2 linked regions of the Streptosporangium sp. NBC_01755 genome follow. The protein of the gene in region 2 interacts with the protein of the main gene of each other region in a pairwise test. Links are inferred from orthologs where the notes say so. Each region holds a gene or a part of one and is shown on either strand. Other genes may lie near its edges. The genes, in order: ftsZ and rlmN.

Region 1 (3,198 bases), 1.0 Mb from region 2 along the record:
ACCACCGTTCGACCGCTGTCCGGGTACGCGGACGCCAAGGTCCACTTGAATGGACATTACCTGACGAAGGGCTTCCTGCGACCGAGCAACGCCGTACCAACACGCAGGTGTGTCGCACCGTTGGCAATGGCCTGGGACATATCCCCGCTCATCCCCGCCGAGATGACGTCGGCGCCCGGGTGGGCCTCCTGGACGGACCGCGCGATCTCCCTCAGCCTCGCGAACGCCCTGCCCGGCTCCTCCCCCAGCGGCGCGACCGCCATCACCCCGCCCAACTCCAGCCCCGGCGCCCCGGCCACGGCGTCCGCCAGCGCCTCGGCCTCCTTTGGAGGCACGCCGCCCCTGGCCGGGTCACCGCCGAGCGCGACCTGCACCAGGCAGGTGATCCGGCGTCCCACCCCGAGTGCCTCCCGGCTGAGGGCGGTGACCAGGCGCGGGCGGTCGACCGAGTGGACGACGTCCGTGTAGCCGACCACCGAGCGGACCTTGTTGGTCTGCAACTGGCCGACGAAGTGCCAGCGGAGGCCGAGGTCGGCGCACTCTCGCGCCTTGACCGAAGCCTCCTGGTCGCGATTCTCCCCGACGTCGGCGATCCCGAGCCCGGCCAGCAGTCGCACGTCGGAGGCGGGGTAGGTCTTGCTCACCGCGACGAGCGTCAGCTCCTCGCGACCGCGGCCGGCGGCCCGGCAGGCTTCGGCGATCTCCGCCTCGACCCGGGCCAGTCCGGCCGCTATCTCATCTCGTCGTGTTGTTTCCGTCACATCTCCGCCGCTCGGACAGTGGCAAACCGGCGGAGCCCATTCTTCCCGGCACGGTCGGGAGGCTCTTCGCCCACCCCCACCGTGAGCGATATCACTTCAGGAAGTCGGGGACGTCCAACTCCTCTTCCTGCTCCTCGAAGATCACCGCTCCTTCAGGAAGTCGGGGACGTCCAACTCCTCTTCCTGCTCCTCGAAGATCACCGCTCCTTCAGGAAGTCGGGGACGTCCAACTCCTCTTCCTGCTCCTCGAAGATCACCGGTCGGCGCCGGGCGGGGTCGGTGACCCTCGCGGAGATCGGCGTCGGCTGCGAGGGCTCGGGAGCCGGACGCGGGATCGACAGCGGAGGGGAGTGCGGCTCGAAGTGCTCCACCGGGTGGACCGGGTGGATCTGCTGGGGCGGAGGCGTCGGCTCCACCGGCGCGGGCGGCGGGGTGACGACCGAGCGCACCGGTGGGGGCGGCGCGTGCTCCACCCTGGGCTCCGGACGGGGCTCCGCCTTGACCGTGGGCGCCAGCGGGCGGACCGGGGGGGCCGCCGAGGGCGGTGGCGGGGCGGGACGCGAGGCGGGCTGCGTGCGGGCCGCCGGCTGCGGGAGTTGCTTGGGCTCGGGAGCGGGCTCGTCGAACCCTGCCGCGATCACGGTGACGCGCACCTCGTCGCCGAGGGCGTCGTCGATGACCGTACCGAAGATGATGTTGGCGTCCGGTGCCGCGGCGGTGGAGACGAGCTGGGCCGCCTCATTGATCTCGAACAGGCCGAGGTCGGAGCCGCCGGCGATCGACAGCAGCACGCCGTGCGCGCCGTCGATGCTGGCCTCCAGCAGCGGGCTGGACACGGCCATCTCGGCCGCCGCGACCGAACGGTCGTCGCCGCGCGCGTGGCCGATGCCCATCAGGGCCGAGCCGGCACCGGACATGACCGACTTCACATCGGCGAAGTCGAGGTTGATCAGGCCGGGCGTGGTGATCAGGTCGGTGATGCCCTGGACACCGGAGAGCAGCACCTGGTCCGCCGCCTTGAAGGCGTCCAGCACGCTCACCTGCCGGTCGGAGATCGACAGCAGCCGGTCGTTCGGGATCACGATGAGGGTGTCGACCTCCTCTCGGAGGGTCTCGATGCCCGCGTCCGCCTGCATCGCCCTGCGCCGCCCCTCGAAGCTGAAGGGCCGGGTCACGACGCCGATGGTCAGCGCGCCCAGGGTGCGGGCGATGTTGGCCACCACCGGGGCACCTCCGGTGCCCGTGCCACCGCCCTCACCGGCCGTGACGAAAACCATGTCGGCGCCCTTGAGGACCTCTTCGATCTCCTCACGGTGGTCCTCGGCCGCCTTGCGCCCGACTTCGGGGTTGGCTCCCGCGCCGAGGCCGCGAGTGAGCTCGCGCCCGACGTCGAGCTTGACGTCGGCGTCACTCATCAGCAGCGCCTGGGCGTCGGTATTGATGGCGATGAACTCGACGCCCTTGAGTCCCTCCTCGATCATCCGGTTGACGGCGTTGACTCCGCCTCCGCCGATTCCTACAACCTTGATGACCGCGAGGTAGTTCTGCGGTGCTGCCACGACGAGGGGCCTTTCCGCTCGTTGACTTGCAATTTCATGCGGCACGGGGCCCGTGCCGTCGTTTCCAAAACCCTCACCCTCAAGTTGAGATTTAGCTTTATGTCAACCTGAGGAGTGATACGGACAGTAGGAGTTACGCTCCTGGCGGGTCAACTAACCGCGCCGCAAGCACGTCCAGCGTGTCGCGGGCCGTCCTTTTCCGGGAACGCCCGCCATCCGATGAGATCACTTAACCGTCACGACGTCAGGCGAACTGACGTCATAGGTGTCGGCCGGACGCTTGAGCAGCGTAACAAGGATCCGTGCCTTGTCCGCGGGCCGGTCACCGCCACCCCACACGATCGCGCGGCCGTCCTTCAGCCGCAACGAGACCGTCTCCGCCGACGGTGCGAGCACCTCCGCGACCCGGCGGGCCAGATTCTCCGGCAGCGCGGCGATGACCGTGAGCGCCGCCGCGGTCGCCGGGTCCCCCGGCCCCGGCCGGTCCACCCGCAGCACGGGCAGCGCCGGGGGCGCGATATCCTTGACCTCGGTGACCATCCCGTGCCGGTCCATCAGCGCGGACCTGCCACCGACCGGCACCACCGCCACCGGCCTGCGCTCCACGACCTTCACCCACAGGGTCCCAGGCCAGGCGCGGCTGACCGTCACCGACTCGATCTGCGTGATCCGGCCTATTCGCTCCTCGACCTCGGCCAGGTCGACCGTGGCGAGGGGCCTGCCACCGGCCACCTGCGCCGCCCGCCGGATCTGCTCGGTGGACAGGGCCGCGTTGCCCACCACCTGGATCTCCCGCACCCCGAGCACCGGGGAGAAGAACACCAGCCACGCGGCGATGCCCACCACTCCCGCGGTGAGCAGGGCCAGGAAGGCCGACC
Region 2 (3,197 bases):
TGGCGATTCTCCAGGACGACGTCGACCTCCACCTTGTCCTTGGTCCGGTAGTGGAACAGCTCCACGCGTTCGTCGGACCATGTGAGCTGGCGAGCCAACTCCATGAGGACGAAGCCCTCCAGGAGCGGGCCGAAGGCGCCCTCGGGACGCACCAGACTCCTGGAATCCGCCCCCAGGAGGTTCGCCGCGATCCCAGAATCGACGAATGCCATCTTGGGCGTTCCGGTCGAACGGCTGCCGAGGTTGCGTGACCAGGCGGGGATCCGCTTGATCAGAAAGACCTCTTCCAGCAGGCCAAGGTAACGCTGGACCGTGCTCGCGGAAAGCCCGATCCCGTTGCTCAAGGACCCGGGAACCAGTAACTGGCCCGACCTGGCGGCCAGTAGCCGGATCAGAGCCCGCATCTCCGAGGTCCGCTCGATCTCCGCCAGCTGACTCACGTCACGCGCGATGAGATCCGCGACGTACGAGTCGAGGAATCGCTCCCGTCTGCGGATGTTGGGACGTGAGACCGCCTCGGGAAACCCACCCCGGACCAGCCGTTCTGCGTACTCGGCACGGCTGACCCCGGAAGTATGGTGAAGATTTTCAGGCTCGGCGAAGATGGCGTCCACGAATCCGTCGGCCGTGCCGTCGATCTCGCCCTGCGAGAAGGGCCACAGCTCGATGGTCTCCATCCGGCCAGGCAACGCGTCGGGAAGCCCCCGGAGCCCAAGCACGCGTGCCGATCCGGTCAGCAGATATCGGCCCGGCCTCGGATCGGTGTCCACCTGTTCCTTGATGGCGAGCAGCAGCTCGGGGGCTCGCTGGATCTCGTCGATGACCATGAGTTCGGGGAATTCCACGAAACCAGCGGGATCGATGAGCGCGGTCTGGTGACAGGATAGCCGCTGGGTTGCTGACAGAATGGTCGCTACTTTGATAGCAGATTGGTCGCCGACTTGCTGACAGGCTGGTCGCCGGTGACGCGGCAGGATCGCCGTCGATGGAGTGGTGCGGTAGTCGCCGCTTTGTGGGATGCCGGTCGATGTGGGGGTGGTCGCGACGAGGGGAACGGGTGGGAATCCGGACGAGCCATGCCGGGCCGGTTGGCGATGCGGAAGGAGTGTGGGGCGGCCGGGGAGCGCCGCCCGGCCAGGAGGGGCCGGGCGGCGGTCGGCGCCTCAGCGGGCGCAGCCGTAAGGAAAAGGGGAGGTTACTCGGCGGCGGCGAGTTGGCCGCAGGCGCCGTCGATCTCGCGGCCGCGGGTGTCACGGACCGTCACCGGCACGCCGTGGAACTCCAGGCGCCGGACGAAGGCCCGCTCGTCCGCCGGCCGGGAGGCGGTCCACTTGGAACCCGGGGTCGGATTGAGCGGGATCAGGTTGACGTGCACGAGCTTGTTCTTGATCAGCTTGCCGAGCAGGTCGGCCCGCCACTCCTGATCGTTGATGTCCTTGATCAGCGCGTACTCGATGGAGACGCGGCGCTTGGTTCTGGCCGCGTAGTCCCAGGCCGCGTCGAGCACCTCGGCGACCTTCCACCGGGTGTTGATCGGCACCAGGGTATCGCGGAGCTCGTCGTCGGGAGCGTGCAGCGAGAGCGCCAGCGTCACCGGAAGCCCCTCCCCGGCGAGCTTGCCGATCGCCGGGACCAGACCGACCGTGGAGACGGTGATGCCCCGGGCGGAGATACCCAGGCCGTCTGGAGCGGGCTCGACCATACGGCGGACGGCGCCGACCACGGCCTTGTAGTTGGCCAGCGGCTCGCCCATGCCCATGAAGACCACGTTGCCGACCCGCCCGGGGCCGCCGGGAACCTCGCCGGCCGCCAGCGCCCGCGCCCCGGCGACGACCTGCTCGACGATCTCGGCGGTGGTCATGTTGCGGGTCAGGCCCGCCTGGCCGGTGGCACAGAACGGGCAGTTCATGCCACAGCCCGCCTGCGAGGACACGCACATGGTCGTGCGGTCGGTGTAGCGCATGAGGACCGACTCGACCAGCGCGCCGTCGAAGAGCCGCCACAGCGTCTTACGGGTGGTGCCGGCGTCGGTGGTCATCTCCCGGACGGAGGTCAGCAGGCTGGGGAAGAGCGCGGCGGCGAACTTCTCCCTGGCCGCGGCCGGAAGGTCGGTCATCAGCGCGGGATCGCCGTTGAGCTTCTCGAAGTAGTGCCGGGACAGCTGGTCCGCGCGGAACGGCTTCTCGCCCAGCTCGGCGACCGCCGCCCGGCGCTCGGCCATGGTCAGGTCGGCCAGGTGGCGGGCGGGCTTGGCCCGGCGCGGCGCCACGAAGGTGAGCTGGCCGGGTACGGGAGTCCCGGACGGGCTGGCAGTCGACACGTCCAATGCCTTCTCTCGACGGTTACGCGAATACTCGAAGCGGTGCCCGACCGTAATCTAGAGTCCGGAGGTATGGCGACAAACCGCCCCACGGGAGAACAGGGAGACGGCGTCGAGGTCGTACTCACCGACGTCAATCCCTACGGGAGCCGCACCCTGGTGGTCGAACGCGACGAGACTTCCTCGGTAGCTTACCTGTGCGGGTCGCGAGGAAAGGTGCACGGAGCCGTCTGGCTGGCCAATCATGGCCCCGCCCCTGAGAGACTCGACCCGGACCGGCTGAACTCCGCACTGCCGCCGATCTCCCCCCGGGCGAACACCCGGCACCCTGACGGCAGAGGCCCCCTGGGCACGCTGCGGGCGCTGTGGTTCGAAGAGGGCGACGGCGTCGCCCTGTACGAGAACGACGAGCTGCTGGCGGTCATTCCCGGGTGGGCGGACATGAGCAGGGGAATGCCCGGCTACTCTCGTGACGCGTTGGGCGAGTCCCCGTTCGCCTGGTCACTGCGGGAGGCCCACGACACACTGGCCGCACGGATCGCCAAGGCCCGCGCCTACTGGGAGTGGCGCGGCGGCGACGGCGCCTGGGCATCGTTCCAGCAGTTCGTGATGGGCCACCTGGACCGCAGGGTCGGCACCGCGGGCCGGTTCTGGGACGCCGGAGGCGAGCGGATGCCCACGGTGGGCATCACCGAACGACCACCGGAGCGGGGCAGGGAGCACACGATCCTTTCCACCGTCGGGATGAGCTGCCAGCGGATGCCCACCGTCGAGCAGTACATCGACCGGCCCGACGCCTACGCCCGGGTGGAGCTCGCCGTCGCCTCATCCGGCGACGCCCGCGACGCGGCCCGGCTGTTCCTGTGGCTGGGACAGT

The links.
Region 1: the proteins of rlmN (region 2) and ftsZ interact in binary tests that used the Escherichia coli proteins (3 or more experiments, as listed by UniProt). The link is inferred for Streptosporangium sp. NBC_01755 from one-to-one orthologs.

The regions. Positions count from the first base shown.
Region 1 is NZ_CP109131.1:6,268,918-6,272,115, reverse strand. The notes cover bases 140-3,024. They hold ftsZ (cell division protein FtsZ), read right to left. Parts: upstream 2,321-3,024; coding sequence 959-2,320; downstream 140-958. Other genes in these bases: OG884_RS29780 (cell division protein FtsQ/DivIB), read right to left, coding at 2,546-3,024; OG884_RS29790 (YggS family pyridoxal phosphate-dependent enzyme), read right to left, coding at 140-761. Also shown: more of OG884_RS29790, read right to left, coding at 57-139; more of OG884_RS29780, read right to left, coding at 3,025-3,198. UniProt on the Escherichia coli protein: Essential cell division protein that forms a contractile ring structure (Z ring) at the future cell division site. The regulation of the ring assembly controls the timing and the location of cell division.
Region 2 is NZ_CP109131.1:5,273,364-5,276,560, reverse strand. The notes cover bases 259-3,142. They hold rlmN (23S rRNA (adenine(2503)-C(2))-methyltransferase RlmN), read right to left. Parts: upstream 2,321-3,142; coding sequence 1,196-2,320; downstream 259-1,195. Other genes in these bases: OG884_RS25135 (suppressor of fused domain protein), read left to right, coding at 2,393-3,142; OG884_RS25145 (ATP-binding protein), read right to left, coding at 259-845. In the rest of the region: more of OG884_RS25145, read right to left, coding at 1-258; more of OG884_RS25135, read left to right, coding at 3,143-3,197.